DNA from 3 places in the Mesorhizobium sp. M0058 genome. Region 3 is predicted to be linked to each of the others. Evidence: riboswitches for the same ligand, from Rfam matches in the RefSeq annotation. Region 3 holds a riboswitch; each other region holds the start of a gene.
What was found. A riboswitch is a leader RNA that binds a small molecule or an ion and turns the genes downstream of it on or off. The one in region 3 is predicted to bind cobalamin.
Positions count from the first base shown of each region.

Region 1: linked by a shared signal. The riboswitch ahead of NKJ75_RS24340 (aromatic ring-hydroxylating oxygenase subunit alpha) and the one ahead of NKJ75_RS13005 (CbtB domain-containing protein) in region 3 are both predicted to bind cobalamin.
Region 2: linked by a shared signal. The riboswitch ahead of metE (5-methyltetrahydropteroyltriglutamate--homocysteine S-methyltransferase) and the one ahead of NKJ75_RS13005 (CbtB domain-containing protein) in region 3 are both predicted to bind cobalamin.

Region 1 is NZ_JAMYUQ010000014.1:193,408-203,984, forward strand. Features, by position in the region: gene NKJ75_RS24305 (nucleotidyltransferase family protein) at 1-1,160, opposite strand, end outside; gene NKJ75_RS24310 (glycosyltransferase family 2 protein) at 1,160-1,852, opposite strand; gene NKJ75_RS24315 (glycosyltransferase family 2 protein) at 1,837-2,589, opposite strand; gene NKJ75_RS24320 (glycosyltransferase family 2 protein) at 2,623-3,366, opposite strand; gene NKJ75_RS24325 (hypothetical protein) at 3,363-4,412, opposite strand; gene NKJ75_RS24330 (PqqD family protein) at 4,565-4,987, opposite strand; gene NKJ75_RS24335 (FAD-binding oxidoreductase) at 5,149-6,249, opposite strand; gene NKJ75_RS24340 (aromatic ring-hydroxylating oxygenase subunit alpha) at 6,287-7,534, opposite strand; cobalamin riboswitch at 7,652-7,853, opposite strand; gene NKJ75_RS24345 (DUF680 domain-containing protein) at 8,353-8,559, shown strand; gene NKJ75_RS24350 (DUF680 domain-containing protein) at 8,626-8,829, shown strand; gene NKJ75_RS24355 (DUF680 domain-containing protein) at 8,901-9,134, shown strand; gene NKJ75_RS24360 (ABC transporter ATP-binding protein) at 9,207-10,319, opposite strand; gene bglA (beta-galactosidase BglA) at 10,386-10,577, opposite strand, start outside.
Region 2 is NZ_JAMYUQ010000003.1:25,366-35,942, reverse strand. Features, by position in the region: gene glyA (serine hydroxymethyltransferase) at 245-1,582, shown strand; gene metK (methionine adenosyltransferase) at 1,636-2,811, shown strand; gene NKJ75_RS05375 (adenosine kinase) at 2,920-3,912, shown strand; cobalamin riboswitch at 4,321-4,522, shown strand; gene metE (5-methyltetrahydropteroyltriglutamate--homocysteine S-methyltransferase) at 4,617-6,968, shown strand; gene NKJ75_RS05365 (cytochrome-c peroxidase) at 7,407-8,462, opposite strand; gene NKJ75_RS05360 (hypothetical protein) at 9,402-9,755, shown strand; gene NKJ75_RS05355 (glycosyltransferase family 10 domain-containing protein) at 9,892-10,577, opposite strand, start outside.
Region 3 is NZ_JAMYUQ010000006.1:355,953-366,529, forward strand. Features, by position in the region: gene mgtE (magnesium transporter) at 1-1,410, shown strand, start outside; gene NKJ75_RS12970 (MerR family transcriptional regulator) at 1,569-1,955, shown strand; gene NKJ75_RS12975 (IS110 family RNA-guided transposase) at 2,257-3,162, shown strand; gene NKJ75_RS12980 (methyltransferase family protein) at 3,371-3,877, opposite strand; gene NKJ75_RS12985 (heparan-alpha-glucosaminide N-acetyltransferase) at 3,874-4,884, opposite strand; gene NKJ75_RS12990 (MFS transporter) at 5,117-6,316, shown strand; gene NKJ75_RS12995 (aromatic ring-hydroxylating oxygenase subunit alpha) at 6,324-7,499, opposite strand; gene NKJ75_RS13000 (gamma-glutamylcyclotransferase) at 7,634-8,326, shown strand; cobalamin riboswitch at 8,394-8,590, shown strand; gene NKJ75_RS13005 (CbtB domain-containing protein) at 8,627-8,806, shown strand; gene NKJ75_RS13010 (CbtA family protein) at 8,822-9,625, shown strand; gene cobU (bifunctional adenosylcobinamide kinase/adenosylcobinamide-phosphate guanylyltransferase) at 9,618-10,130, shown strand; gene cobO (cob(I)yrinic acid a,c-diamide adenosyltransferase) at 10,132-10,577, shown strand, end outside.

The DNA of each region.
Region 1 (10,577 bases), on a different contig from region 3:
CTGTCCGGACGCGGCAGGGGCTGGGAAAGTGCAAACGGCGCCGACGTCGCTCTTGCCTTGCGCAATGTCGGCCTGCCGCGCCAGACGGCGGGCGTCGGCTGCTGCAGGCGGCCCTTTTTGCGTTTGAGGCGCAACTGCTTGGCAAAGCCGCGCGACAGCCAAACGAGGCCGCCGAAATCGGTACGCGGCTTGGCCTGCAGCACCGAGGACCAGCGCGACAGGCCGGCGCGGTCGGCCAACTCAATCGTCTTTGCAAGTTCGGCCTCCGGCACCGCAATGCCGATCTCCAGGCAGAGATAGGAGAGCGCCACCGCCGCGGCGACGGCGAGGCCCCGCTTGGCGACGATGTCGCCGAACACGCCCCAGTCGACTGCGCCACTCTCGATGGCGACCGCACAGTCAACCAGCCAGTCGCTGTGGGTGTGGGCATCGAGGCCGCCATGTGCGATGGCGAGCGCCATGCGGTCGGCCGGAGAGGGCACAAGCACGCGGACGCCATTGAAATCGGCTGACAGCGCCCGCTGCCAGATCGCCAGATCATCTTCCGCGCTTTGCTGCGACCCGTCATAAGCGAGCTGGTGCAGGTCGATGTCGCCGAAACTGCCCTTGAAAAAATTCATCGAACGCAAGGACGCCAGCCTGGTGCGCAGATATTGCGGACTGACGCCGGTGGCGATCTGCCAGTCGCGTTCGCTAAGCACATCGAAGGCGGCAATCATGGCCTGCGAGCGCACCAGTATGTCGATGTCATGCGCCACCCGGCCGCGCTGCGCCGACGCGTTGACGGCGATGCGGCTGGCGCCTTTGATAAGCATCACCGCGCAGCCGGCGTCGATCATGGCCTGTAGCGCCGGCTCGGCCTCGCGCGCAGCCAGTCGCGATTTGGTCCACAGCATCTTTTGCAGGCCGACAAGACGTGGATAGGCCGGATGCCCAGCGAGCTTGCGGCCGAACCTGTCGGAGATCGCGGCCAGCAGCCGATGCTCGCGGAAAGCAGCATGGTCGATATCGTTCTCGTCGAGCCAGCGCGCCGCATAGGCCCCGGCCGCCTCTTCATCGGGGAGCAATGCGGCCTTCAGCAACTGGTCGAGGCCGCCAGTGGGCCATGACCAACCATAGTCCGGAAACCGACGGCCGATACGGCGCATGGCATTGGCCATCAGTCGGCGCTCGCCTTTTTCGCTGCTCGCCTTTGCATGGCCAGCCTTACGACTTCGACATAACCGCGGTCGCGCACGGGGTCGCGTCCATAGGACATGCTGTCGGGCCGGATGCGGCGCAAGGTTAGGACATCGTCGAGCATGGCAAGCGCAAAGCCCGCCTCGCGGACACGGGCGATCCAGTCGACCATGTCGCCGCGACCGCCTTGCGGGTCGATGATCGGACCGACGGCCTCGGCTACCTCCCGGCGGATCATCATCGTCGTGCGCGACCAGCCCGCCACGGCCACGTCCTGTTGCACATCGGGCTTGTCATCGCGAAACGTCCGCCAGTGGGCAAAGACTCCTGCCGTCGCGGGAAACCGCTCGAAATGCTCCAGCTGCCTTTCGATCTTGGTCGGCAGCCACAGATCGTCCGCATCGAGCGTGGCGACGAAGGGCGTCGCCAGCGCGGCGATGCCCCTGGTGGTGGCGCTGCCTGGTCCGGCATTGTCCTGGCGCAACACCTGCACCGGCATGCCCAGCGCATTGACCACCGCGACCGTATCGTCGGTCGAGCCGTCATCGACGACGATTATGGCGTCGGGCTGGACCGTCTGGGCCGCGACCGATCGCAGCGTCTCGGCGATGGTGGCGGTCGCGTTGAAGGCCGGAATGACGACGCCGTAGCTGGCCATCACAGGAAACGCCAATTCGCAAGTTCCTTGAAATCGAAGATGCCGTCGACAGGGTGCAAGGAGCGGTCGGCCTCGCGCCGTTTCATCGACTTGTAGACGGCGCGCATGAATTCGCGAAAAGGAACATCGGCCTGCCTGGTCATGTTGCCGGGATGGCGCCGGTAATAGAGCGCAACAGTGTCGGGCATCGTGAATTTCGGACCGCTTTCGAAAGTGCGCAGCAGATAGTCGGTGTCCTCGGCCTGGTGGAAATCCTCGTCGAAGCTGCCGATGCGTTCGACCAACCGCCGGACGAAGATAGCGGGAGACAGGTGAATGCCGCGAACCGTCATCGAGTGGCTGTCGGCTGTCGGCTCCAGCGTATCGTCATCTATGTCGTCGACCAGCGTCATGCGCGAATAGGTGAGCTCGAGGGTGGGGTCTGCGTCGAAACAGGTCAGATCCGCCTTGAAGCGGCCCGGCGGGGAAATGTCGTCGGAATCGAGAAACGATACCAGCCCGGTCTGCGGCAGCAATTGCCGCAAGCCCGCGTTGCGTGCCCGCGTCACCCCGGCATTCTGCTGCTGGAAAAGGCGAATGCACGGCGCCTCCGCGATCAGCGAGCGCACGACCGCCACCGAACTGTCGGTCGAACCGTCATCGATAACGATGATGTCGAGATCGGCGGCATCGCGCTGCCTCAGCAGCGAGCGCAGCGCCGAGCCGACATGGCGTTCGCGGTTGTAGACCGGCATGATCACGCTCAGCTTCACGCACGCATTCCAGGCTGTGATCTATTCATTCTTTCACCACTCTGCCGGGCGCTTGATCTCGAAAAGCCCCTCGACCGGGCGCCGCGACGGATCGGCCTTGCGCCGCCGCAAGGATTTCTGAATCACACGCAGATATTCGCGCACCGCCACATCCCTTTGCTTGGTCAAATTGCCGGGGTGGCGCCGGTAGTATACCGCGACGGTGTCGGGAAAAATGTGCTTTGGGCTGGTTTCGAAAATGCGCAGCAGATAGTCGGCGTCTTCGCCCTGCCGGAACTCCTCGTCGAAAGCACCTGTACGGTCGATGAGTGCCCTGCGGAGTATCCCGGCGCTAAGGCTGACGCCGCGCACGGTGGGACCTGCGCCGCCCCGTGCCGGCTGCAGGGTTTCGTCGTCCATGAGATCGACGCGCGTCATCAGCGAGTAGGTCAGCTCGAGCGCAGGGTCGGCCGCGAACAGGGGTAGGCCAGCCTTGAATCGTCCAGCCGGCGAGACGTCGTCCGAATCCAGGAACGACACCAGTTCGGTTTGCGGCAGCAACTGCCTCAGCCCTGTGTTGCGCGCGTTGGCCACGCCCTGGTTTGCCTGCTGGAACAGGCGGATGCACGACGCTTCCCGCATGATGGCGCGGACTGCTTCAACGGAGCTGTCCGTCGAGCCGTCGTCGACAACGATGATATCGAGATCGGCATCGTCGCGTTGCCTGAGCAGGGACCGCAACGTCGAAACGACATAGATCTCCCGATTGTACACCGGCACAATGATGCTCAACTTCATGCAGCGCCCCGAAGGACGAAATCCGCAATCGTGCCGGCGATCTCGCGCGGCTCGGTCCCCAGCGACAGCCGGTAGCATGGCAGATCGCGGGTAAGCTCGCTGAAAAAGCGAAAGCCCGCTTCCCGCTCGCCCGGCATCTGCACGATTCCTGACGGGGCCAAGGCGATCATGGCATCCTTGCGCGATATGGGCATGACCGAGCTTCTCGCACCTCCCCTGATATGGGGCACTATCAAAGCAATAATGTCCAGACTTGCAGGAGGTGGTCGAGGCGCGATCTCGTCGATGCGAAAGGCATGCTTGCCTTGCCAGTTCAGCGGTTGGTACGACTTTAGCCGACCCTCCAGCTTCAGCCGCTTGAAGCCCTCCGGATCCTGCTTGAGCGTGGCAAACAGCGGATAGGCCGTCACGCCCTCGGTCCGGTCGATCAGCACATAGTCGTCGCCGACGCTATCGAGCCCATTGAGCAGGCCGGCGACGACTGTTCCCGATTTTCCGGCTCCCCCGGAGCCCGCCAGCAACACGCCCTTGCCATCGATGCCCAGCGTGCCGGCATGGGTAAGCCGCATGCCGCGCGCCGCATATTCCCAATGCAGGAAGGCGCGCAGCGGCGCCGCCTGTTCCCATGGCGGAAAGGCGTCGGCCGACATCATCAGCTGCGCCCCGACATGGCGTTGCGGATCATGGAACTGCCAGAAATCGAGGTCATGATAGTAGCTGCCGCGCAATCCGGCCTCTTCCAGCCGGTTGGCAAAGGCATGATGGTTGTAATCGCCTCGGCCCCAGGTGGCCGGGGCGAGGACGCCATCGATGCCCGGGTGGGCGACGAAAATGCGGCAGCCGTCAGATGCAGACGGATTTTCCGGGGCCGGTATGAAGGCATGGCTCATGGCTTCCGCCAGCGTGCCATGGTCGAGGTGGACACTCAGCTCCAGTCCCGGCAACCGCACGCTGGCGGTAACGGGATAGAATGCGGCGGCGCTTTCCGCGGCCGCCAGCACATGGCGGGCATAATCCGGCAGGGTTTGCAGCGTGATCAAAGGCATGTGTTGGTTGTTCAGCGTCCAGAATTGCGCCGGGTCGCCTGATGCATGTCGCTCGGGGTGGCCCCGGTTTTGAGACGACGACATGCATAAAATAAAAGATCTAAACCGCGTCGCCTGAGTCCGTTCAAACGCGACGCGCTTTCGGGAAACGATTATGCCTGTTTCACCGCCGGCCAGCCGAGAGGTTCCTCGACCTCATGGATCGGGTCGACAATGATGAGATCGGCAAGGTCGTCATGGACATCGACCTTGAGCGGCTCATTGCTGGCAGCAAGCGCAGCCGACAGCTCGCCCGAAAGCGGTTGTGCCGGTGTTTCGGCTGGCGCAAGCAACCCGAAATCGAGCAGTCGGGCAACGAAGCTTTCGAGGTCGGCCAGGCTTGTTTTTGCGGCGCCCGCGGCAGCTCCGACCAGCGCTTCAGTGGCGACGCCGGACGACAAAGCCTGCCAGACCCGGCTGCCGGAATCGGAAAAGCCGAAATACTTGCCGTTCGAAAGATCGAGAACGACGGCTTCGCCATCGAATGATTCGAAAACGATGTCCTTGCTTGCGACCGCGTAGACCCGCTGTTGCATCGCTGTGTCCCCCGTCCCATGCGCCCTGAAGGGATGCGCCGGCTTCACGGTCTGCCAAGCCCTTCCTAAGTGCGTCTAAATCACTTGGCCGTTGGTTGGCAAGACAAAGACCCGCGAATACAACGCCTGCGTCGGCGACCGTTGCGGCGAAGTCGACCGGCTCAAGCCTCGATTTCGAGCGCCGACAATGGTTTCGAGCAGCAGGCAAGGATGAAACCGTCATCGATCTCGTGGTCGAGGATGCCGCCATTGTGGCTCATCTCGACTTCGCCGGAGACCTTCTTCACCTTGCAGGTGCCGCACAGGCCGAACTCGCAGGCGGCGGGAATCCGCACGCCCGAGCTGCGCGCGGTCTGCAGCACGGTCTGGCCGGCGACGCAGCCGGCGTCGACCTCCGAAAGCGAGAAGCGGATCGGCGTCACGGCTTCGACAGGTGCAGCGATGCCGTCCTCGACCGGGGAGGCAAACGGCGCCGGAATTTCCTCCACCACAGGCGCGGCAAAGCTCTCCTGATGGTATTTCGTCATGTCGAAGCCGGCGGCATCCAGCATGCCGCGCACGGCGCGCATGAACGGATCGGGGCCGCAGCAGAAGATTTCGCGCTCGCGGAAGTCCGGAGCCAGCAAGGGCAGCCGGATCGCGTCGATGCGGCCCATATGGCCGTACCAGCCTTCGCGGCTGGAACGTTCCTCGATCATGAAGCCGAGCGACAGGCCGGGCATATGGCCGCCGAGCAGTTCGAGTTCCTTGCGGAAGATGATCTCTTCGGCACGCCGCGCGCAGTTGACGAAACCGACATCGGTCCATGGCGCGCAGTCGTTCAGCCAGCGCAGCATCGACATCATCGGCGTCACGCCGGAGCCGGCGGAAATGAACAGGTATTTGGCCGCCGGGTGGCTGTGCAACGAGAAGTCGCCGGCCGGTCCGTAGGCCTTGACATGCGAACCGGGCACCAGATGGTCGAACATCCAGCGCGTGCCGATGCTGCCGGCCTGCGCCTTGATCGTCACCGCGATCGAAAACGGCCGCGATGGCGACGACGACAGCGTGTAGGTGCGCATCAGCGGCCCGTCCGGTGTCGGCAGTTCCAGCGTCAGGAACTGGCCCGGCTTGTAGCGGAACCAGGTCTGGTTGTCGGAGCGGAAGGTGAAGGTCTTGACGTCGGGCGCCTCGTCGCTGACGCCGATCACTTCCAGCACCTGCAGCCTATCGTTCCACGGCGCCATCTGGTCGAGATGGCGATAGAGCCCAAGATCCGTCATCGCATTCATCCTCTGGTCCCTCTTCGCCTGCTCCAGCTCACGCGACGCTGCGTAGCGCCGGCCGGCCGCCTTCGGCAAGGCGCGGGCCGATGAAGGCCGCGTACCATTCGACGAACTGGATCACGCCGCCCTCGTGCAGCTCCGAATAGGGGCCGGGCTCATAGGCCGGAGACAGGATGCCGAAGGCGTTTTCCTCGACGATGCGGCGGTCCTGGTCGTTGGTCTCGGTCCAGACATGGGTGAGCTCCTCAAGGTTGTAGTCGACCCCCTCGACCGCATCCTTGTGCACCAGCCACTTGGTCGTCACCGCGGTTTCGGTGGCGCTGATCGGCAGCACCCGGAAGGTGACCGCATGGTCGATCAGTATGTGGTTCCAGGTCGTCGGATAGTGGTAGTGCATCAAGGTGCCGATGCGGTCGGCGGCAACAGTGTCGGACAGGTTCTTCGTCACCGCGCGCTTTCCCGACATCGTGTAGCTGACGGCATCGCGCAGCAGCGGCGCGCGGGTGGCGCGGTATTGCCCGGCCGGATCGATGCGGAACTTGCTCGGCAGGCCCGCCGCCTCGCATTTCGCCCAGTGCGCCAGCATCTCCGGATCGCTGTCGGCGCCCTGCACGCCGGTCACCGTCGGCGCTTCGGGGAATGTCTTGCACAGCTCTGGATGATTGCCGGCGCAGTGATAGCATTCGCGGTTGTTTTCCCAGACCAGCTTCCAGTTGCCCTTCTCGATGATGGTGCTCTCGAAGGCGACCTTGGCTTCATTCAGCCGGTGCGGCTTGAGGTAGGGCTCTATCATGGCGCGCATCGGCGCAAAGTCGGCAGGTTCTTTCGCCAGGCAGATGAAGATGTAGCCGCCGACGCTCTCGCAGGCGACGGGCTTCAGGCCGAACTGGCTCTTGTCGAAACCGTCGGCCATCTGGCGGGCAAACAGCAGCCGGCCGTCAAGCTCGTAGGTCCACTGGTGATAGGGGCAGACAAGCTTTGCCGCCATGCCCTTCTCAGTGTTGCAGACACGGCTGCCGCGATGGCGGCAGGAATTGTGAAAGGCGTTGATGTTGCCCTTCTGGTCGCGGACCAGCACCACCGGATAATCGCCGATCTGCACGGTGATATAGCTGCCGGGCTTCGGCAGTTCGCAATCATGGCCGATGAACAGCCAGTCGCGATACCAGATAAGCTCCATGTCGAGCTTGAAATAGTCCGGGTCGGTGTAGAAGGGCTGTTCCAGCGAAAAGCCTTGCTTGCGGCCGTTCAGGAGCCTCAGCATGTCGTTGCGCGTATCCATAGTTCTGTCCTCGTGGTTTAAGGACTGAACTTGGTGGTGATGGAGGAAGGATCGGACGCAGGCCGGCGCGGCGCCGGACATGCACTATCCACCTCTTGACCGCCCACCGCGATCAGTCGAGTCTATGCATCTCGGGCTGGTTTCCGGGCTCTGGAGTTGTCCTTGCGGACCATCGCGACACCTTCCCAGGCTCTTGCCCAGTGGTCTCCCGTTGCGACTTCAACTCCACCACCGTTGCGGGGGCAGCGCCGGATTCTGACCGGCTTCCCAATTCTCCGCTGCGTCGTCACGAAGCGGCACCTGAGATGCGATCATCTAATCACGGCAGCGATCGCGACGTCGGCATGAAAGCGACATCGTATCCATGCGGCGCGACACGCGCGGCATACGCCCCGCCGACCACCGAAGGGCTGAGATCCTGTCTTGCGGCGCTATCATCGCCGTTTCGAATCGCTGCGGATCCAGTTCCGATCGGGGGCAAAAAGGGCTCAACGGTATCGAAAAGTTACTATTAGCAATCTCTAATCGAACCGAACGGTTCGTTTCTGTTGACAATGCGTGCAGGACGGTGTGAACGACGGCCCGGAAACCGACACCGGAGCGAACCACTCGGTTCGACATAAGCAACTGAAAACAATGCGATAAATGACCATAGAGGAACTTCCTGGCACAATTTCAAGGTGCAGGACCGTGGTCCACACGGAACAACTTCGTGATTGGAAACCAGCCTATGGCTTTCCCACATCGGGGCTGTCCGAACGACGCGAATTCCTCCCAAGACACGCCGCTAGACGGACAGACAAACTGGAGTCCTAAAAATGAAAAAGATCATCCTCACTGCCGCAGCCGTTTTGGCGATCACCGGCAGCGCCTTCGCCGGTAGCGACAATTACGGTTCCAATGGTGCGAACCAGCCAGCCGTCTCGGTCGACAGCTCGTATACGGCTTCCATTCAGAAGCCGGCGCACGCTGACAAGCAGCCTGTCGTTCAGGGCGCCGACCGCGACCTCTACGGCAATCGCTGATCCCGACCAAAGAAGGGCGGCTAACCCGTCGCTCTCGGGATCCCAAAAAATTCAGGAGTATTTGAAATGAAAAAGATCATCCTTGCTGCCGCCGCCGTTTTGGCCATCTCCGGCAGCGCTTTCGCCGGCAGCGACAACTACGGTTCGAACGGCGCCAACCAGCCTGCGATTACGTCGACCGATAGTGGCCATACGGCTTCGGTTGAGAAGTCGGCTCCAGCCGAGCAGGCGCCTGCCCACGGTGCCGACCGTAACCTTTTCGGCCGCTAAAAGCCGGTTTCCAGCACGTGGCGGGCTTATCCGCTGCAGCTGGCAGCATCAGAAAAATTCAGGAGACTAAAATGAAGAAGATCGTTCTCGCCACCGCAGCCGTTCTGGCTGTTTCGAGCGCTGCCTTTGCCGGCAGCGACAATTATGGCTCCAATGGCGCCAACCAGCCGGCCGCTGCCGTCGACACCACCCGCACTTCGTCGACCGGCACCAACTCGGCGGTCTACAAGCTGCTGAACTCGTCGGACGACCAACAGAAGTTCGTTCCTCAGAGCAGCGACAGGGATCGGTTCGGCAACAACTAACAGCCGAAGCTTAAAAAAGAGTGGCGGGCCTGGCCCGCCGCTCTTTTTTTATGCCTGTACGACGCAGCTATCTCAAGCCGCCTTCACTTCCACCGGCTTGAGCGAGAAGGAGTGCCCATCGGCGTCGAAGATGTGCAGGTCCCCGGCATCCGCGGTCAGTCGCAGCTTTGCCCCGCGCTTGACCTCGACATTGCCGGGCAGCTTGGTCACCAACGGCAGGTCGGCGCGGCCGATATCGACATAGACAAGCTGCACCTCGCCGAGTTGCTCGACATAGTCCACCACGCCCTCGAAAAGATATTCCGCGCCGGTGGCGGCCGACAGATCCTCCGGCCGCACGCCGAAGCTGACTGCCGCACCCTTTGCTGACGCCGGCGTTGCGATCGGCACCGTTGCCTTGCGGCCGCCGACATGGCTGACGATTGTCGGGTTGCCCGTCCTGTCGATTGTCGCCGGCAGGATGTTCATGGCCGGCGAGCCGATGAACTGGGCAACGAACAGATTGCCGGGCTTCTTGTAGAGGTCCATCGGCGTGCCGACCTGCTCGATATGGCCGTCCTTCAGCACGACGATGCGGTCGGCGAGCGTCATCGCTTCGACCTGATCGTGGGTGACGTAGATCATGGTCGTGGCAGGCATCGATTCCTTGAGCTTGGCGATCTCGATGCGGGTCGCGACGCGCAGCGCCGCGTCGAGATTCGACAGCGGCTCGTCGAACAGGAACACTTTCGGATTGCGCACGATGGCGCGACCGATGGCGACACGCTGGCGCTGGCCGCCCGACATCGCCTTGGGCAGGCGGTCGAGATATTTGGTCAGCTGCAGGATTTCGGCGGCCTGCCGCACCCGCTTGTCGATCTCGGCCTTGCTTTCCTTGCCGATCTTCATCGAGAAGGCCATGTTGTCGTAGACGGTCATGTGCGGATAGAGCGCATAGGACTGGAACACCATGGCAATGCCGCGCTTGGAAGGCGGCACGTCGTTCACCACCTCGCCGGCGATCTTCAGCTCGCCGGAGGTGATCTCCTCAAGCCCGGCGATGGACCGCAGCAAGGTCGACTTGCCGCAACCCGACGGGCCGACGAAGACGATGAACTCGCCCGACTTTATGTCGAGGTCGATGCCGTGGAGAATGTGCAGATTGCCGTATGATTTCTTCACCTGTCTCAGCGTGACATCGGCCATAATTTCCTCCCAGTGATTTCCCTAGAGAACCTGGATTTCCTCAAAAAATCCAGTTTCGTCAAAAACTCAGTCGATGCGCCCGAACCAGGCGCCGTAGCCGCCGAGGCGGATGGAACCTGTGCCGGATTGTCCCGAAAAACCGTGCCCGGCCAATGGCAGCAGCGCCTGACCACCGAGATCGACCTCGGCCGGCTTGCTGGCCAGATTGAAGACGCAGACGATCTGCTCATTGCCCTCACGGCGGGTGAAGGCGACGGT
Region 2 (10,577 bases), on a different contig from region 3:
GTCCGGCTGCTCGCCAGAGCCGACTTTCTTTGCTGCAACGAACAGCCTCCGTGGCGCTCGTACCATCTCAACGCAGGATCCAACGACGGCGGGCTGGTTCAATTATTGATCGATCTCCTGCCCCATCGCGACGGCTATCATAAACAGGACCTGCAGCGGCTCGAAGCGGTACGAGACACGCGGCCGAAAGGGACCGCGTGCTTGATCGTGAAATAGGTCAATCCAATTGGAGCGCGAAGCTACCATGGACAACTCCGCAGACGGCGCGATCGCACAGCCGGACACCCACGGGCGGTCTTCCTTGGCCGCGGTTGATTGCCGCGTCCACGAGCTGCTTCTGAGACAGGAGCGGCAGGAGCGGACGACCCTCAAGCTCATCGCCTCAGAGAACTTTGCGTCCTCGGCCGTGCTGGAAGCGAACGGCTCGATTTTCACGAACAAGTACGCCGAGGGGTACCCCGGCGCGCGCTACTACGCTGGAAACGAGATCGTTGATGAGCTTGAGAATCTGGCCATTGAGCGCCTGAAAACGCTATTTGGCAGCGAGCATGCCAACGTCCAGCCTTATTCCGGCTCGCCGGCCAACCAGGCTGTCTATCGTGCGCTTTTGAGTCCCGGTGACAAAGTCATGGGCTTGCCCCTTCCGGAAGGGGGCCATCTGACTCATGGTTGGGCCATCAACTTTTCCGGAACTGACTATCAACGCGTGCCCTATGGACTAGATGAAAAGACACAGCAGATTGACTATGACCGCTTGCGCGAGACAGCCAAGCGGGAACGGCCGCGGCTCATTTGGGTCGGCGGAACCGCTTACCCGCGTGTCTTTGACTACGCGGCAATGGCAGAAATTGCCCTGGAAGCGAACTCCTATCTCGTAGCCGACATTGCGCACATCAGCGGCCTGATTGCCGCGGGAGCGCACCCGAATCCCGTGGGCCATTGCGACGTGGTCAGCAGCACGTCCCACAAGTCGATCCGCGGTCCCCGCGGTGGCTTCATTTTGTCAAGGAACGAAGATCGCTATCAGGCCCTGTATCATACAAAGAGCAAATACAATCTCGCCAGACGAATAGACCGGGCGGTCTTCCCTCACCTGCAAGGCGGACCTCACATGAATGCCATCGCTGCGCTAGCGGTTGCCTTGCACGAAGCCGCGAACCCGTCCTTCCGAAGCTACGGCCAACAGACGGTCAAGAATGCCAAGGCTCTGGCACATGCACTGCTTGAGCGAGGTTATGACCTGGTTACCGGGGGGACGGACAATCACATGCTGATCCTTGATCTTCGCGATCGGCCACTATCGGGCAAGGCCTATGCCGAGCGACTAGCAAAGGCAGGAATCATCACAAACTTTAATATGGTGCCTGGCGACCCGCGGCATCCGGCGGTCACAAGCGGAATTCGCCTGGGGGCGCCAGCAGTGACGTCAATGGGCATGCGCGATGTGGAAATGGTGCAAATTGCTGGCTTCATTGACTCCGTCCTCCAGCGGCCAGACGACGAAGATCTCCATGCCTGCGTGCGAAGAGACGTTGCCGACTTGTGCGCTGCGTTCGAGGTCCCGGGCATCTCCGACAAGTAAGGTGGGCCAAGCAAAATGCCCATACCACATCCAACATCCGAAGCGAGGTATTCATGGCTAGGCAGTTCGTGTTCTCTTCCGAATCGGTTGGCGCGGGGCACCCGGATAAGTTGGCCGACAACATCTCGGATGCCATCCTCGATGCCATCCTCCGCACAGATCCCAAGGCGCGCGTCGCCTGTGAAGCGTTGGTAAAATCAGGGATAGTCGTTCTGGCTGGCGAGATCACCAGCGATGCCCAGGTGGATTACAGCCAAGTTGCGCGCGATACGATTCTCGACATTGGGTACGACGACGAGGCCGTCGGCTTTGACGGCCGGCGTTGCTCCGTCGTTCATGCCCTCACCGAGCAATCGCCCGACATCAGCCAAGGCGTTGACGAGGGAAGAGGGCAAGACCTCCAGCAGGGAGCGGGAGATCAGGGCCTCATGTTCGGCTACGCATGCCGCGAAACCGATACCCTGATGCCTTTGCCGATCCAGCTCGCTCATCGCTTGACGAAACGGCAGGCGTATGTCCGGAAGGCACAACAGCTTGGCTGGTTGCGTCCTGACATGAAATCCCAAGTCTCAGTGCGCTATGAGGGGTTGCGCCCGGTCGCCCTGGATACCATCGTCGTGTCGACGCAACATGACGAGCAGGTCTCGCAAGAGACTGTCCGCGAGGGCGTCATTGAGGAAATCATAAAGCCTGTCCTGCCGACCCACCTGGAGACGGAAGGCGTCAGAATTCTGGTCAACCCGACGGGGCGGTTCGTAGTCGGCGGGCCGCGCGGCGACTGCGGTCTCACTGGACGCAAGATCATCGTCGATTCCTATGGCGGGATGGGTCGTCATGGCGGCGGCGCCTTCTCGGGCAAGGACCCGTCCAAGGTTGACCGCTCGGCTGCCTATGCAGCCCGCTATGTCGCAAAGAACATCGTCGCTAGCGGACTTGCGGACGTGTGCGAGGTGCAGCTTGCTTACGCAATCGGCGTGGCCAGTCCGGTTTCCGTCATGGTCAACACGTTCGGGACAGCCAGGGTTGAGGAAAGCAGGATCGAGCGCCTCATTCTTGAGTTGTTCGATCTCAGACCGAAAGGCATTATCAAGATGCTTGATCTCTTACGCCCTATATACCGCAATACAGCGACCTATGGCCATTTCGGCCGTGAAGAGCCTGATTTCACCTGGGAGAAGACAGACAGGGCGGACGAATTGCGTCGCGAGGCAGGACTCGCCGCCCCGTGAGAGCCGCCGGCGAACGGATTGGCAAGCGGAAAGCCCATTTCCACCGGGCAGACCCGCGCCTGGCAGGCGTGGCGAGAAGCCGGCTCGGGTTTTTTGGCGGAGACATTGATGCCGGGTTATGACGTGCTTTGCATCGGCAATGCCATTGTCGACATCATCGCCCAGTGCGACGAGGCATTCCTCGAGATCAACGGCATCATCAAGGGCGCGATGAACCTGATCGACACGCGCCGCGCCGAACTGCTCTACAGCCGCATGGGCCCGGCGATCGAGGCCTCCGGCGGCAGTGCCGGCAACACGGCGGCCGGCGTAGCCAGCTTCGGCGGACGCGCCGCCTTCTTCGGCAAGGTCTCCAACGATGCGCTGGGCGAAATCTATGCGCACGATATCCATGCACAGGGTGTCGCCTTCGACACCAGGCCGCTCAAGGGCGAGCCGCCGACGGCGCGCTCTATGATCTTCGTCACGCCCGACGGCGAGCGCTCGATGAACACCTATCTCGGCGCCTGCGTCGAGCTTGGCCCTGAGGATGTCGAGGCCGACAAGGCATCCGGCGCCAAGGTTACCTATTTCGAGGGCTATTTGTGGGATCCGCCGCGCGCCAAGGAGGCGATCCGGCAGACGGCGAAGCTCGCACACGAGGCCGGACGCGAAGTGTCGATGACGTTGTCGGATTCGTTCTGCGTCGACCGCTACCGGGACGAGTTCCTCGAGCTGATGCGCTCGGGCACTGTCGACATCGTCTTTGCCAACAGCCACGAGATCAAGTCGCTCTACCAGACAAAATCCTTCGACGAGGCGGTGGCGGCTATCCGCAAAGACTGCAAGATTGCCGCCGTCACCCGCTCCGAAAAAGGCTCAGTGATCGTGCGCGGCGACGAGACCGTGGTCATCGAGGCGACCGCCATCAAGGAGTTGGTCGACACCACCGGCGCCGGCGACCTCTACGCCGCCGGTTTCCTGCATGGCTACACGCAGGGCCGCAACCTCAAGACCTGCGGCGACCTTGGCTCGCTGGCGGCCGGCCTGGTGATCCAGCAGATCGGCCCAAGGCCAAGGCAGAATTTGCGCCGCGAGGCGGAAGGGGCTGGGTTGCTGTAGATGCGCCGGCAACTAACCAGCCGCCCTACTGACGCGATGACCGCAGTGGCGGAACTGTGTCAAAGCTCGCTGATAGCGACAGCCATTCGCTTCGGAGAACTGACCCATGCTGCTGCCGTGAAGCTCGCTGGAGGAGCGGTGCAAGGCGTGCTTGCCATGACGGCATTCACCGTCATCCAGATCGTCACCAGCATTTTCCAGAAGCTCAGCTTGGGGAAGGCCAGTAAGGTTCCTGAGGTAACGGAGAACTCGCGGCGTCCGTCGGACTTGACTTGCGATCACGTCCCACGATGCCGAATACGGGCAGCAGACTGAATATTTCACAATGCTAGACAAAGGCGTAAAAGCGCGATCACATAACAACATAAACATTTCGTTATGCGTCATTGACAAAAGAGCGAACTGCTGTGATTGTCTGCGTGTCGTGGTTCTCGCGTGCGGCGCTGCCGCAGCGGAGCTAAGAGGGAAGCCGGTGCGATGCCGGCGCTGCCCCCGCAACTGTTAGCGGCGAGCCAACCCCAATCACGTCACTGAGGCGAATACCCTCAGGAAGACGGGTAGAGGCTATGACCCCGCGAGCCAGGAGACCTGCCACGCGAATTACGTCCACGGGCGGGGTGTCTCGGTGGCCGCTGCAACCCGGCGTTGATGCCGGCCTGCTAGCGCCTTCCTTGTCACCGACGCCCCAATCATCGGGGTATGACATGACTGTCTCTCAGCAAATTCCTGTAGCAACGCTCGGCGTGCCGCGCTTCGGTCGTCGGCGAGAACTGAAATTCGCGCTTGAAAGCTACTGGTCCGGAACATCGTCCGCTGGCGACCTTCTCACGACGTCGAAGGCGCTCCGTGCCGCTAGCTGGGAAGAGCAGCGCGATCGCGGCGTGTCGAAAATCCCGTCGAACGACTTCTCGCTTTACGACCATGTGCTCGACACCGCAGCCATGGTCGGGGCCGTTCCATCCCGTTACGGCTGGAATAGCGGCGAGGTCCCACTTGACATCTACTTCGCAATGGCGCGCGGCAACCAGGGTCAGACGGAGGATTGTGGACACGCTGGTTACCAGGAGGAGGCTCATGGACCTGGTGTAACCGCGATGGAAATGACCAAGTGGTTTGACACCAACTACCACTACATTGTGCCGGAACTCGATGATGATCAGACGTTCGCCCTCTCGTCATCGAAGCCGGTCGATTACTTCCTCGAGGCTAAAGCTCTCGGCATTCACACACGCCCAGTCATCCTTGGACCCATCACCTTCCTCAAGCTGGCGAAATCGCCTGCCGAGGGGTTCGGTCCCATCGCGCTCCTACCGCGGCTGCTGCCGGTTTACGAGCAGCTTCTGGAGAGGCTGAAGCTGTCGGGAGCCGACTGGGTGCAGATCGATGAGCCAGCGCTTGTCCTCGATCTGAACCCGAACGAACGAGCTGCGTTCGAATTCGCCTATGGCCAGCTGTCGAAAGCCGCGCCCGAGCTGAAGATCATGCTGGCTACGTATTTCGGGTCGCTGGGAGACAATCTCGAAACCGCGATTTCTCTGCCCCTGGCCGGCCTGCATATTGATCTCGTGCGCGCTCCCGAGCAGCTGGAAACGGTGGCTCGGCTCGCTCCGAAGGATCTGGTGCTCTCGCTTGGCTTGATCGATGGCCGCAACGTCTGGCGTGCGAACCTGCCCGCCATTCTCGACCGCATCAAACCGATCGTCGCCGGCTGGCCCTTGGACCGCGTCGAGATCGCGCCTTCTTGCTCGATGCTGCATGTGCCGATTGATCTGCGCATGGAGACGGAACTCGACGCGGACATCAGGTCGTGGCTCGCCTTCGCGGCCCAGAAGACCGACGAGCTGGTCTTGCTGGCCCGGGCCCTGTCCCAAGGCAGGGATGCGGTGGCAGGCGCGTTGAAAGCGTCTGCCGAGGCTGCCGCCACGCGCGTGACATCCACGAGGATCCATGACCCGCTTGTTCAGGGGCGGATCGCTAGCATTGAGGACAGCGCGAAGCGACGAGAGAGCGCTTTTGGCGAGCGCTCCAGAGTCCAGGCCGGCTCACTCGGGCTGCCGCCGTTCCCGACGACGACCATCGGGTCCTTCCCGCAGACGCCGCAGGTACGCAAGGCGCGGGCCGCTCATGCGAAGGGCCAGCTGAGCTATGTCGACTATGAGACGTTCCTGAAGAAGGAGATCGAGGCTGCAATTCGCTGGCAGGAAGAGATCGGGCTGGACGTGCTGGTGCATGGTGAGTTCGAGCGAAACGACATGGTACAGCATTTCGGCGAGCAGTTGTCCGGCTTCGCGCTCACCCAGCATGCCTGGGTACAAAGCTATGGGTCGCGCTACGTGCGTCCCCCCATCATTTTCGGCGACGTATCGAGGCGCAATCCGATGACAGTGCGCTGGTGGCAATTCGCCCAGTCGCTTACGGAAAAGCCCGTGAAGGGAATGCTCACAGGCCCAGTCACCATTCTCAACTGGTCTTTTGTTCGCGACGACGTACCCCGCTCCGAAGCCTGCCGCCAGATCGCGCTCGCCATCCGCGACGAAGTGACGGATCTCGAAAGATCCGGCGCAAGGATGGTCCAGATCGATGAGGCCGCGTTTCGCGAAGGATTGCCACTGCGCCAATCTGACTGGAAAGTCTATCTCGACTGGGCTGTCGAATGTTTCCGGATCGCTTCAACGGGTGTAAAGGACGCGACTCAAATTCATACCCACATGTGCTATTCGGAGTTCAACGAGATCATTCACGCGATCGCTGGAATGGATGCGGATGTCATTTCGATTGAGACGTCGCGCTCGAAGATGGAACTGTTGGACGCCTTCACGAGCTCCAAATATCCGAACGAAATCGGTCCTGGCGTCTATGATATTCACTCACCACGCGTCCCGGAAGTCGGCGAGATTTCGGACTTAGTCATGCTTGCCCGCGAGCGACTGTCCGACGGCCAACTGTGGATAAACCCGGACTGTGGCCTCAAAACACGCAAATGGGAGGAGGTCCGCCCTGCCCTCATTAACATGGTCGCTGCAGCACGCGCGCTCCGGCAGAAAGTGCAGGCGTGAGGCTTCTCTTCCTCACCGTGTGGGGAGTTGCCGGCTGGCGGATGTCGGCCGGGAATATGCCAAACCGATCACACTCTTGGAAATGAGCCACTCGGCGCAAATGTGCAATTTCCCTACGGCACGTGTCTTAATCCCGCAGAAATATAAATGTGGCACTACGCTATAATATCGGTTCCTTGGGGACATACAGGCCCCGCGCCTCGAACAAATCGGACACGCGTCGTTTCTCAAAGTAGACTGCTTGGCGCGTTCGCTCAGGCAGCGACAATATATGGTGCTGCGTCTGTCCGCCCCCAGTTGATCGCGCAGACTACGGGCGAGGTGGCAGGGTTCGGGTATCGCTAGCGTCCCGCCAATTCGGAGATGGACGTCGCAATTCGTGTCGCCAAGTAAAAATCGCCAATCATTTTCGATTGCAAGTCCGCAGCCAGTTGGCCCTTATTTTCCTGAGATCTGCGTTACAGGCCGGGGCGTTGTCGCCGTTTCTGAGGGTAAGATGGGATAGGCGACGTCAGGTGCCTCTCCGGTCAGCGAGTTGAGGAAGGCAACAAGCAGGTCAACTTCTTCGTCCGCCAGTACTACGCCGAGCTGGGTGGTCCCCATAATGGCGACGGCCTGTTTCAGATCCCAAACCTTGCCCGAATGAAAGTATGGCGCGGTGAGTGCAACGTTGCGCAGCGGCGCCACGCGGAAGACATAGGAATCGTCGGCTGCATTGGTGACCTCAAATCGGCCCTTGTCTTTGTCCGGCAGGACTTCGGCGCTGGGCCGTTCCACGAGGCCGAATGGGTAATAGGCTTGCCCACCAACGTTGATGCCGGCATGGCAGGACGAGCAGCCTTTGTCCATGAAAAGCACCAGGCCCTGTTTCTGTTCGGAAGTCATGGCAACCTCATCACCATTCAGGAAGCTGTCGAACGGGGCAGGTGTGACCAGTGTCGCCTCGAAGGCTTCGATCGCCTTGGCGAAGTTGTCGAAGGTGACCCGATCGGCTTCAGCCGGAAAAGCTGCATCGAACCACTCGACATATTGCGGCATGGACTTGAGAGTGGCGATGAGTTGGCCCGGTGTATTGGCCATTTCGATCCCGGCTTGGACCGGTCCCTTCGCCTGAGCCTTTAGGTCTTCGGCACGACCATCCCAGAACTGGGCGATGTTGAAGACAGCGTTCAGTACAGTCGGCGCGTTGCGCTGTCCCTTCTGCCAACCATGGCCAATCGAGGTTTCGTGATTGTCGTCGCCGCCGGTGGCCAGGTTGTGGCATGAATTGCACGACAAGACGCCTGACGCCGAGACGCGTGGATCGAAGAACAGTGCCTTGCCGAGAGCGATCTTTTCCGGGGTGATCGGGTTGTTGGCGACTGTCGGCGTGGTGGATGGCAAAGCCGTGAAGGTGGCCAATGCCGTATCTCTGAGGTCGGTGGGGATCGAATCCGCAGCAAAGGCGGTGGGTGCCAGCAAGGTGACAGCCATCGTACTGAATAGGATTTTCATAATTGGTCTTCCTGCGTCGTCCACGCAGCCATTATGCGATCTGCGGCTCATGAACGCCCTGAGCTAGATCAGCTTGAGGGAGAGGACGGGGTCTCACACCTGTTTTCGCAGCTGAGCTGGGACCCTCTTGGAAGCGATCGCTCTTCTCGATTGGACTTCAGGGAGGAGGAGTATCCCTGGTTGGCAACCGGTTTTATGCATCAAAGCACGCCCTGAGGGCGGCTTCGTAGATTCGGTCACTGCGATCTTTCAGCCAAGGTTGAGAAAGTCACAGCATGCGCAAGACTGGCAATCTCTTGCACGAGGTGCGCTGCACGCCTTGCGAAAAGTGAGCTTCTGAACCGTCAGGGTTCATTCGTTGCGTGAATCGGCCTTATCGACACACGCCGACTGCACATTGTGATGTCACCAGCGATGGCGGTTTCAATACCTAAGCAGCGACGGTCTATGTGACAGTATGGATGTCGTATCGGAATAGGCGTTCCGCCTTTGTGGACCGTCACACCGGCATATAGCTCCGCTTCCACGAACATCCCATCACGCGAGGAAAGACATGGCCAACACGCGCAGTATCGCCAATCTAGCCCTTTGTGTCGACGGCGCCGCGATCGAGCAGGTCCACCCGCTGTAACTGCCTCACCTTGATCCACAGATCCTAGGCGCTGACCAGTTTGTCGTCATCATTTGACGGGCGGGGGGCATTGGCCCATAAGCGAGCCAACGCAAACTGTGCGGTTGCCAATGCGTAATGAAGTGAATTGCAATGATCTTCGGTTTGCGAAACACGCACTTCCGACGCAGCTTGCGTTGACAGAGGCGCTTTTAGGCGCAATAGCACTTCCGCTGGCCTATTTTGTGGAGTTCAACTGTGGTTCGGCCAAGGGCGCGGGGCGCCGGACCGGCCCCTTGTAAACCTAATCAAAGAGAGAGAGACCCTGCATGGAAGAAATCTTACCGCGCATCGCCACTGGTGCCGGCATCGGCCCGGCTCTCGCAGAGAAGGCCGTTGGGTTAATGCTGGGGTTCCTGCGGAGCCACGCGGCCGACGGTCCCGGCGCGCGCATGATCGAGGCCATTCCGGGAGCTTCGGAATTAGTAGCGAAGTATCATGGCGACGACCCAGAGGGTGGCGGCCTTATGGGGCTCGGGCAGCAATTGATGGGTGAGGGTCTCAGCATGGCAAAGATCGCCGCCCTCGCCAACGAGACGATCGCCTGCGCCAAGGAACATGCCGGCGACGAACTCGTGGACGAGGTCCTCAATTCCGTTCCTGGCCTTCCCCAGTTCGTCTGATCAGCGGCAGCCGGGGCGCATGACCTTGTGCGCCCGTGCCGGCCCGTCTGCGCAGCAGGCATTCTCCGCCGAGCGTTCCGCACCGATCTCGCCAGACCACCAACCGCTGGGCACGCGAATCGCGCGTTGGAGTACTTCATTCGTCTATCGAAAAATCAACTTCAGGCGATTCGATGTGTATAATTTCTGGCGGTAAGGGTTTATCCTGAACGCTTTCGATGAAGCCCGCGAGATAAGCAAACGTATTGTATTTCTCGAGGACTAGCCGTTTCGCCTCTCTTATTGCGCCGCGACGTTCCTTCCAGAGGTCTGAGTTGATGATTTCTTGAATTTTTTGGATTACGTTCTTGTCCTCTGGGTCAATCAGAACCATAGAGTCCGAAGGGAAGAACCTCGTGATTGCCGGGCTGCCGTAATAGATCGGCATTGTTTCAGCGACGAAGCAGTCCATAAGCTTCTCTGTAAAATAGTAATCAGCACGAGTATTCTCGAACGCTATACTGTAACGATAAGGTGCGAGCGCGTTCCATTTATCTCCAATCAGCCGAAAACCTCGGCCGAACAGGTCAAAATCGAGCTCCTTTCTTAGCCGTTCCAGAAACGCCAGCCGATACCGATGTCCTTTAAGCAGGGCGATGTTACTGGTAATCCATGAGAGCCGAAGTGGCTTATCCATGACTTCGCTGACCAGAAGTTGGTCATATGTCTTGTTTACAGACCAAGACCGAGTGATCGGTGGAGACAAAACGAATCGGCGAGCTGCATTCTGCCGAGCAACCAGCTCTGCGTCAGACGTCAGGACGATAGTATTTTTCCCCTGCC
Region 3 (10,577 bases):
CAGGACGACCAGAAGACCGGCGCCAAAGCCGCTGACGATGCCCACGCCGACATCTATGGCGAGGACGGCGCCGTCCTGTCATCATTCCTCGCCCAGATCGGGGCGGCGATCGCCGATCGCGATACGCTGACGCTGAAGCGCGAAGTCGACGACCTGCACCAGTCGGAACTTGGCGATCTGCTCGAGGCACTGCACCCCGAACAGCGTCGCGCCCTTGTCGAACTGCTCGGCGCCGACTTCGACTTCTCGTCGCTGACCGAGGTCGACGAGGCGATCCGCCGCGATATCGTCGACAATATGCCCAATGAGCAAATTGCCCAGGGCATGCAGGACCTCGATTCCGACGACGCGGTCTACATTCTCGAAGACCTTGAAAAGGAAGACCAGGACGAGATCCTGTCGCAGCTGCCGTTCACCGAGCGGATCAGGCTGCGCCGCTCGCTCGACTACCCGGAAGAGACCGCCGGTCGCCGCATGCAGACCGAATTTGTCGCCGTGCCGCCGTTCTGGACCATAGGCCAGACCATCGACTACATGCGCGAAGACAAGAACCTGCCCGAGCGCTTCAGCCAGATCTTCGTCATCGATCCAAGCTTCAAGTTGCTCGGCGCCATCGACCTCGACCAGATCCTGCGCACCAAGCGCACGACCAAGGTCGGAGACGTGATGCACGAGACGAGGCACGCCATTCCGGCCACCATGGACCAGGAAGAGGCGGCGCGGGACTTCGAGCAATACGATCTTCTGTCCGCCGCCGTCGTCGACGAGAACGAGCGGCTGGTCGGCGTGCTGACCATCGACGACGTCGTCGACGTCATCCAGCAGGAGGCCGAGGAAGATCTGCTGCGCATGGGCGGCGTCGGCGACGAAGAGTTGTCCGACAGCATTCTTTCGACCTCGCGCTCGCGCGTGCCCTGGCTGCTGGTCAACCTGTTGACGGCGTTCCTCGCGGCTTCGGTGATCGGCCTGTTCGACCGCACCATCGAGCACATCGTGGCACTGGCCGTGCTGATGCCGATCGTGGCCGGCATGGGCGGCAATGCCGGCTCGCAGACCATGACCGTCACGGTGCGCGCGCTGGCGACCAGGGATCTCGACATCTACAATGCCGGCCGCATCATCCGCCGCGAAATGGGCGTGGGTTCCATTAACGGCATCATCTTCGCCGTGCTGATCGGCATCGTCGCGGCCGTCTGGTTCCGCGATCCCAATCTGGGCGGCATCATAGCGGCGGCGATGATCATCAATATGTTCGTGGCAGCCCTTGCCGGTATCCTGATCCCGCTATTGCTCGACCGGTTCAAGATCGACCCGGCGGTGGCGTCGGCGGTTTTCGTCACTACGGTCACCGACGTCGTTGGCTTCTTTGCCTTCCTCGGGCTGGCCACCTGGTGGTTCGCTATCCCTTGAGAAAGAGGCGTTGCGGGTTCAATTGACTTTTACGTAAATGTGGTGCGAGGCTTGCGCGGGGTTTCATGCCGAGTCCGGCTTGGAACGGGGTTGATCGGAATGCGTTGGAAATCCCGGGCGACCGGGCGTTTTCCGATGTTCCGACATTTGGAGCAAAGATGCGGGAATATTATTCGATCACCGAACTGACCCGCGAATTCGACGTGTCGACGCGGACGCTGCGCTTCTATGAGGACGAGGGGCTGGTGCAACCGGTCCGGCGGGGCCGCACAAGGCTGTTTCGCCCATCTGACCGGCATCTGATCCGTCAGATCATGCGCGGAAAACGGCTCGGCTTCTCGATCAACGAGATCCGCGAAATCATCCAGATGTACAAGGAACCGCCCGGCGAGGTCGGTCAACTCAACCTGATGATCAAGCGCATCGAGGAAAAGCGCGAGGATTTGCGCCAGAAGCGCCGCGATCTCGAGGAGACGCTGGCGGAGCTCGACCAGGCGGAGGAGTCTTGCGTCGAGCGGCTGGTGGAGTTGGGGGTAAATACCTGAGCGGATCGTCGAGCGTTTGCGCGCCCGTCGCAAACGGTCGCGATTAGCGGAGGCCTTCCACACTTCGTCATTCTAGGGCGAAGCAGGAGCGAAGCTCCGTCGCGGAGACCCTAGAATCCTGTGTGTTGTTCCCATGCTATGTTTGGGGTGGGAAGGAGACCGACAGGATCCTGGTCGTCCTTTTTGAGGACAGGCCGTGGCATGGCTCGGTCCCTTCCCACCGGTGAACCATCAACCTGAACAGTTGCACGGGGCTGTTCCAAGCAGACCCCGCACCACAGGAAGAGGCGTGGACATGATAATGCAGAACTATGTCGGTTGCGACATCTCAAAGCAGTGGCTGGACTTTTTTGATGAGGCAAGCGGTCAATACCATCGCATCGACAATCAGGCCGATGCGATCGCTGCCTATGTGGCAGGCCTGCATCCCAGTCGAGACTTCGTCGTCATGGAGGCGACAGGCGTTCATGACCGCCTGCTGCGTCATGCGCTGGCCAAGGCCGGCGTGCCGTTCTCGCGGCACAATCCGGCGCACACCCACCACTATGCGAAGTCGACGAGACGGCGCGCCAAGACCGACCGTCTCGATGCCAGGATGCTGAGCGACTATGGCCGCCGCTATCACCCGGAAGCCGAGCCGGCACCGCGCGAAGAAGGCGAACACCTTCAATCGCTTGCCCGCCTTCGCGACCAAATGGTCGAGATCAGGGCAACGTTGAAGAAACAGCGCAGCGAAGCCTTCGGCGCGATTGTCATCGCCGAAATCGAAGAGCTGATCGCTACCTTCAATGTCCGCATCAAGGGTATCGAGGGGCAGATCGCCCAAGCCATTACCCAAGCCGAGGACATGGCCCGCGACAACGCGCTGATGATCTCCGTACCCGGCGTCTCCAAGATCACTTCGTTCTCGCTGCTGGCACACCTGCCCGAGCTCGGCCAACACTCACCCAAGTCGATCGCGGCACTCGCCGGCCTTGCTCCCTTCGACAACAAGAGCGGCAAGCTCAATCGCAGGAGCCAGATCCAGGGTGGTCGATCACGCGTACGTCGCGCACTCTACATGGCAGCGCTCGGCGCCATCCGGGCTTGTGAGCGCTTCAGAACTTTCTACACCGCCATCGCAGCCCCGCTCAGGTTCCAAGAAACTCGCCATCATCGCCGTCGCAAGAAAGCTTCTCGTCGTCCTCAACGCCATCATTCGCGATAAAAAAGCATTCGCATGAACACAGTTGCCATTCCGTGACATCGGTCGTGGAGTGCAGCGGTAGCGAATTCTGGACCATAGCAACGCTCTGGAGTCGCGGCATGGATCCTCGGGTCTGTGCTGCGTCGCTACGCTCCTTGCTCCGCCCGTGGATGACGAAGAGACGGATGCGCCAGCTAATCGCCAAGGTATACACCCCTGCCACGCCGCCTCAGATCCAGCGCCTGACCCGCTTCGCATAGTCGCGGTACTTCTTGCCGAATTTGGCGAACAGCACCTTCTCCTCGCTCTCGATGGCGACCTTCTGCGTTGCAAATGCCGCGATCAAAGCCAGCGGCAGGAACCATACGATCCCCGAGACGAAGGCGACGCCGATCAAAAGCAGCGTGTTGGCCAGATACATCGGGTTGCGCGTGACGCCGAACGGGCCAGACGTCACCAGATGCTCCGGCACGCCATTGGGGTTCATCGTCGTTTTGGCCCGGATCATGGTGCGGATAGCGGTGAACCAGAGGGCTGCGACGGCAAACAGCACCACAAAGCCGGCGGCAAACAAAAGGTCGCCCAAGAGGTCGCCGATCCAGGGCAGGGGATAGAACAGGCCGAGCACGATGCTGATGGCGATGGCGGCGATGTAGATCAGTGGCGGCCACGGGATCAGCCGTGGTCTCGGTAGATCGGGTTTTGCCAGCCGGGGTTTTGCCAGCTTGTCAGTCATTGTTGCCCTCCCTGCGTCATCGGACTCTCCTCCGTCCTTGCGGTGCAGATGCCGGCGAGTTCACCGAGATGCGCTTTGAACTCCGGGGTCTGGTCGCCATTGTAGAGCCGGTCGAATGCCGCTTCGCTTTGCAGCGTGTCCAGCATGCACACACAATAGCTGGTGCAGAACTCCGTGTCGCGCTGCTGTTCGCAAGATACCTGGCATTCCTTGAGGAAGATCACTTCCCTTGTTTCGACGGGCGCCGGCGCAATCTGCGAGAACAGCCAGACGCAGCCGAACAGCAGCGGCTGGTGGATCAGGTAGAAAGCCAGGCTGTGGCGGCCGATGAAGGTGAGCGGCCTGGTCCAGCTTCCTGATCCCAGCGTGGCCAGCCGCGCCAGCAGGCCAGTGGTGGACGCAAACTTTGCCGCGGCGATGCCGAGAAGCACGGCGCCGAACCAGGGAAACAGCGGCACGTAATCATTGGAGCGCGGGTTGATCGCCGACAGGCCGACCCACCACAGCGCCGGATGATCGAAGGCTTCGGATCGGAGATAGAGGGGGACTGCGATCACCACCGCCGCCACGACCAGCGTCAGCCAGGAAGGCAGCCGCAGAAACAAAAGGCCGAGCAAGCTGGCCAGCGCGATCTGATGCAGGATGCCGAAGAAGATGAAGCTGTCCGGCGTGATGAAGTACGTGACCGCCGATATAGCGGCGGCCGCGACGGCGACCATGGCAAAACGTTTCCAGAAGCCGGTCCAGCGGATCTGCCTGCCATGAGCGAGAAACAGGCTGACGCCGACCAGGAACAGGAAGGTCGAGGCGATGCAGCGCGCATAGATCTTCCACCAGCCGACGGCGGTGAGGCCGGGGTCGGTGTAGTGGAAATTTTCGAGATCCCAGGTGAAGTGGTAGCTCGCCATGGCGATCAGCGCGATGCCGCGTACGACATCGATGGCGACGATGCGCTTCGGTTGATCTCGCTTCAGTTGATCTCCAGGGGGTGCGGTATGGATGCTCATGGTCTCGCGATCTGATTCAGCCCCAAAGACGACTATCACGGTTGCACCGGACAAAAGAAGGCCGCCCTCTACGCTCCGGGTCATGCCGTGCGGCTGCATCGGGCGGCGCTTTAGGCCAGAGCCGGAAAGCCTTTGGCCGAATTTGCTTTTTGCCGGGAAGGGGTCGGTTTCCTGTTACCGGCGGAGGAAGCGCCAGCGCAGATTTGGGCTGCGAGTCTGATTTGGGGATCAAATGTCCACCCATGTGCGCCATCCGATCTGGCTGCCAGCCCTGCGTCCGGCGGATGCGCGCACCTTCGCCTCGCTCTATGCGGTCGAATCCTTCGCCCGCGCCACGGTATCGAGCGTCATCCCGATCCAGGCTTATGAGATTCTGCACAACGAGCAGATCGTCTCGATCCTCTACACCATCGTGGCGCTGCTCGGCCTGTCGGTGACCTTGTTCATGCCGATGTTGATCCGCAGGTTTGCCCGGCGCTGGGTCTATACCGCCGGCGCCTGCCTGCTGGCGATAGGCTCTCTGTTCTTCGTCACCCACACGCTTGCCGGGCAACTGACAGGCATGCTGTGCCGCGTCATGGGGGCGAGCGCCCTGTCGATCACGCTCAACCTCTACATCATGGACCACATCCGCAAGACCGATTTCATGCAGGCCGAATCGCTGCGCATGGCGTGGTCGATGCTGGCCTGGACCGGCGGGCCGACACTCGGCATCTTCCTCTACACACGCTACGGCATCTATGCCGCGCATGGCGCGGTCGCGGTGTTTGCGTTGGCCTTGCTGGCGCTGTTCTGGACCTACAGGCTGGGCGACAACCGGTCGATCCGGCCGGGCAAGACACGGCCGGCCAATCCGCTGGCCAATATCGGCCGCTTCGTAGCACAACCCAGGCTCAGGCTGGCCTGGCTGATCGCCTTCGGCCGCTCCTGCTTCTGGACGACGTTCTTCGTCTACGGGTCGCTGTTCATGGTGATTACCGGCGAGGGCAAGCTTGCCGGCGGCCTGCTGGTTTCGGCCGGCAATGCGCTGTTGTTCATGGCGATCTTCTGGGGCAAAGCGGGAAAACGCTTCGGCGGCCGGCGCACCATGACCTTCGCCTATTTCGCGATGTCGGCGACGCTGCTTGCGGCGGGCGCGGTCGGCACTACCGCGCCGCTGCTTACGGGCTTTTTCCTGCTCTGCGGCGCCTTCTTCACCATCGCGCTCGATGCACTGGGCTCGACCGCCTTCATGCGCTCGGTGCGGTCCTATGAGCGGGCGCAGATGGCCGCGGTCTACCGCACCTATCTCGACTTTTCCGAGCTGACGCCGCCGCTGGTCTATTCGGTGGTGCTGGCGTTTTTCGGCCTCGGCTCGGTGTTCGTGACGCTGGGCATTCTGGCCGCGGTTTGCGGCTTTATCACCTGGCGCTATCTGCCAAAGTCGCTTTAGTCGCCGATCAGGCGGTTGCCTCAAGCGCTGCATGCCGCTCGCGCACCCAGTTGTGGAAGCGGTGCAGATCGTACTCCTCCGGCATCAGCACGCCGGCCTGGTGGCGCATCGAGCGCAGGCCTTTCTGGTTGATCTCGCAGATCGCGGCATCCTCCTCCAGCACCTGGGTGCCGAAGGCGACGACATTGTCGATGTCCGTCCCAGCCAGCGCCTCGGGCGCGAACAGCCACTCGGCGGTGAGTTCGGTCTGTTCGGGACCGAGCGGCATCAGTCGCACCGTCCTGACATAATCGACATGGCCGACGATGAACATCGAGGGCAGGCTGGTGGCATAGGTCTGTCCGGCCGCACGCTCGGCCGGCGACAGGCCCGGGAAGACCGGGCCATGGGCATGTCCGTCGCGCGACCAGGTCTCGGCGCCGGCGCGCAGGCCACCCGAAAACTCCGGTGCGTCATTGTCGGCATGGCGGACCCAGTCGGGGTCGTCGTGCCGGCTCATCAGGCCGCGGCCGTATATCGGCACCAGCCGAGACAGGTCCTTGTGGACGCCTGGGCAATGCAGGCACTCGTTGAAGTTCTCCCAGAAGATTTTCCAGTTGCAGTTCATCACCTTGCGCAGGACATGGCCTGATACCAGCGTTTCCAGCGGCCAGTTGGCGAGGTCGCCGGATGCGGGATCGAAGGAGGTCTCGGCGGAGCCGGCCGTCGCCTGCTGAAGGTTCACAAAGACAAAGCCGCGCCACACCGACAGCGCCACCCGGTAGAGCGGATGATCTGCCTTGTCGAAACCTTCGGGCAGAGATTTCGAGGGAACGCGCACGAGATCGCCGCGCAGCGAGTAGGACCAGGCGTGGTAGGGGCAAGTGATGAGCCGCGCTTTCAGCCGGCCCTCGCTTTCCTGGCAAAGCTGCGAGCCGCGATGCCGGCAGGTGTTGTGGAAGGCGCGCAACTCGCCGGTCTCGTCACGCAGCACGACGATTTCCTGCGTGCCGACGCGGAATGTCCTGAATGCCAAAGGCTGGGCAAGATCGGCCTCGCGGCAGACGAGCAGCCAGCTTTTGTACCAGATGGCGTCGAGATCGCGCTGGTAAGCCTCGCTATTCCAATAGGCCGATGACGGTAGCGTCGGTTCGGCCCGGCTCAGGCCGTTATAAGGGTCGCGCTCGCTCGGGTTGGGATGCATGGCTGGCTTCCTATGAAGCGTCAGCCGACACCCCGGCAAATCGTTTGTCAATCAGAGTGCCGCATTGCCGGTTGCAAGCGCGGCGCATAATCATGTCGTGGACATGGGACATTCGGAATTGGGGGGATTCGGACGTGGCCGCACGACAGATGTCGCTTACGCCGGAGCTGGTCGCGCTCTGCTGGCGCGAGATCAGGGACCCCGGGCCTGATCCGGGCGCGATGCATCTCGATGAAGCCGACTATGACGCGCTTCTGGATGAATTGCAGGTCGAACTCCCGGATAGCGAACCGCTATGGCTGTTCGGCTATGGATCGCTGATCTGGAAACCGGAAATAGATTATGTCGAGGACCGCGTTGCGCTGGCGCGCGGCTGGCATCGGTCCTTTTGCATGAACATGACGCGCTGGCGCGGCACCAAGGACAGCCCCGGCCTGATGATGGCGCTGGACCGTGGCGGACAATGCAAGGGCGTCGCCTTTCGGCTGACCGACAATAACCGGCGCGAGCAGTTGGGCCGGCTTTTCCGGCGCGAAGTCACGCTGAAGCCGACAAGCTACCGGCCGCGCATGCTGAAGCTTGCAAGCGAGGCCGGACCGCTCAGGGCATTGGCCTTCGTGATCAACCGCAACGGCCTGACCTATTCCGGCCCGCTCGACGAAGGCAAGATCGTCGAAAGGCTGGCCACGTCCTGCGGGCACTGGGGATCGGGCGCCGACTATCTCTACAACACGGTGAAAAACCTTGAAGAGCGCGGCATTCACGATCGCCATCTGTGGCGGCTGCAGCGGCTGGTTGCCGAGCGGATCACCGCGTTGAACCCGTAACGCCGCATGGCGCATTCGCGCTGTTCGCCGGCGGAATTTGGTTTGCCGGATGCGGCCGTTTCAGCCTATAGTCATGCATGTCGTCGGTTCCGTTAGGGACCAAGAGGGAATGCGGTGAGGGCTGACTTGTTGGCCCAATGCCGTGGCTGCCCCCGCAACTGTGTGCGGTAGTCCTCTCCAAGCCACTGAGGATTTTTTCTTCGGGAAGGTGGGGAAGGGCGCTGATCCGCGAGCCAGGAGACCTGCCGGCGACAGGGAACTGACTTCGATGCCCTCGGGTGGAGGGCGAAAGGACAAGATATGAATACCGCTTCCGTCTCCCTCGGCGCTTCCGTCTCCTCGCAGTCGCGCTTCATGCAGCTCGTGCTTAGCGCGTTTCTGGGGATTTTCGTCGTCGGCGTTGTCGGTTTCTCGCACATCGATGCGGTCCACAATGCGGCGCACGACTATCGCCATTCGATGGCGTTTCCCTGCCACTGACGAGGATCTGACATCATGAACCTGTTTCGCAACGTCGTGTTCATCGCGGCGATCGCAGGGCTCGTGGCCGGTGTCGCTCTCGCCTGCATGCAGGCCTACGCCACCGTGCCGCTGATCCTCAAGGCGGAGGTCTACGAAAAGGCTGGTGGCGGCCATGAGCATGAGCATGCCGCGGCGCCCGCCGCCAACGCTGCGGACACCAATGCCATGAGCACCGCCGCGCCGGCGGAAAATGCCGTGAGCAGCGCAGCCCCGGCTGAAGCAGCCGCGCCGGCGGAGGACGAAGGCTGGGCGCCGGCCGACGGCTTCGAGCGCTTCGCCTTCAGTGTCGTCGCCAATATCGTCACCGGCATCGGCTTCGCGCTGGTCCTGGTGGCGGTTTCCGAGTTCGCCGGCGGCATCGGCAGCTGGCGCCAGGGCGTGTTCTGGGGTCTGGCCGGCTTTGCCGTGTTCACGCTGGCGCCGGGACTCGGCCTACCGCCGGAACTGCCGGCAATGCCGGCGGCCGATCTCATGCAGCGCCAGATCTGGTGGTGGGCAACGGTGATGGCAACGGCGATCGGTCTTGCCCTTATCACCTTCCGCACGTCGGCGCCCCTGACCGTGCTCGCCGTCGTCCTGATCGTCGCCCCGCATATTGTCGGCGCGCCGCAGCCTGACAGTTTTGTAACGCCGATCCCGGAGGGCCTGCATCATCAGTTCGTGGTGGCGGTGACGCTGACCAATCTGGTGTTCTGGGTGGTGCTCGGCGCAGTTGTCGGCATAGTGCGCGCGCGCTTCACCGGCACCGCGACCAGCCTGCGCGACAGCTTTGCCTGATCGCAGTTTGACCTTCATCATCGGCGGTGCGCGCTCCGGCAAGAGCGTGCATGCCGAAAGTTTGGCGACGGCGTTGCCGCCGCCATGGGCTTATATCGCCACCGCGCAAGCCTATGACGGCGAAATGCGCGAGCGCATCGCGCAGCACCGCTCGCGCCGCGGCGAGGGGTGGGCGACCATCGACGCCCCGCTTGATCTTGCCGGTGCACTTGAGGCGCTGCCGGACAACCAGCCGGTGCTTGTCGACTGCCTGACGCTGTGGCTGACCAATCATATGCTGGCCGATCATGATCTAGAGGGGGAGTGCCGGCGGCTGGCCGATGTGCTTTCGCGGCCGCGCGGACCGTGGTTCGTGGTCTCCAACGAAGTCGGACAAGGCATCGTGCCCGACAATGCGCTGGCACGCCGGTTCCGCGATGCCGCCGGCCGGCTCAACCAGCAGATCGCGGTCGTAGCTGATATGGTGCTTCTGATGGTGGCGGGGCTGCCGCTCAAGGTGAAATGAGATGACCGATATCGACACAAAAGACGAAGAGCGCCATCGCGCCAAGATGGCCAAGCGCAAGTCGGTGCAGGACGCCGAGGTCGCGGAAAAGACGGTCAAGAAGGGGCTGCTGATCGTCAACACCGGACCCGGCAAGGGCAAGACCACGGCTGCCTTCGGGCTGGCGCTGCGCATGCTCGGCTATGGCAAGCGCGTCGGAATCGTCCAGTTCATCAAGGGCAAATGGCACACCGGCGAAAAGGATGCCTTCGCGGCGTTTGGCGGCCGCGTCGTCTGGCACACGATGGGCGAGGGTTTCACTTGGGAGACGCAGGATCTGAAGCGCGACATTAAGGCGGCCGAAGCCGCCTGGGCCAAGGCACTGGAGTTGATCGCCGATCCCTCGATCAGCCTCGTCGTGCTGGACGAACTAAACATCGCGCTGCGTTACGACTATCTCGATCTCGA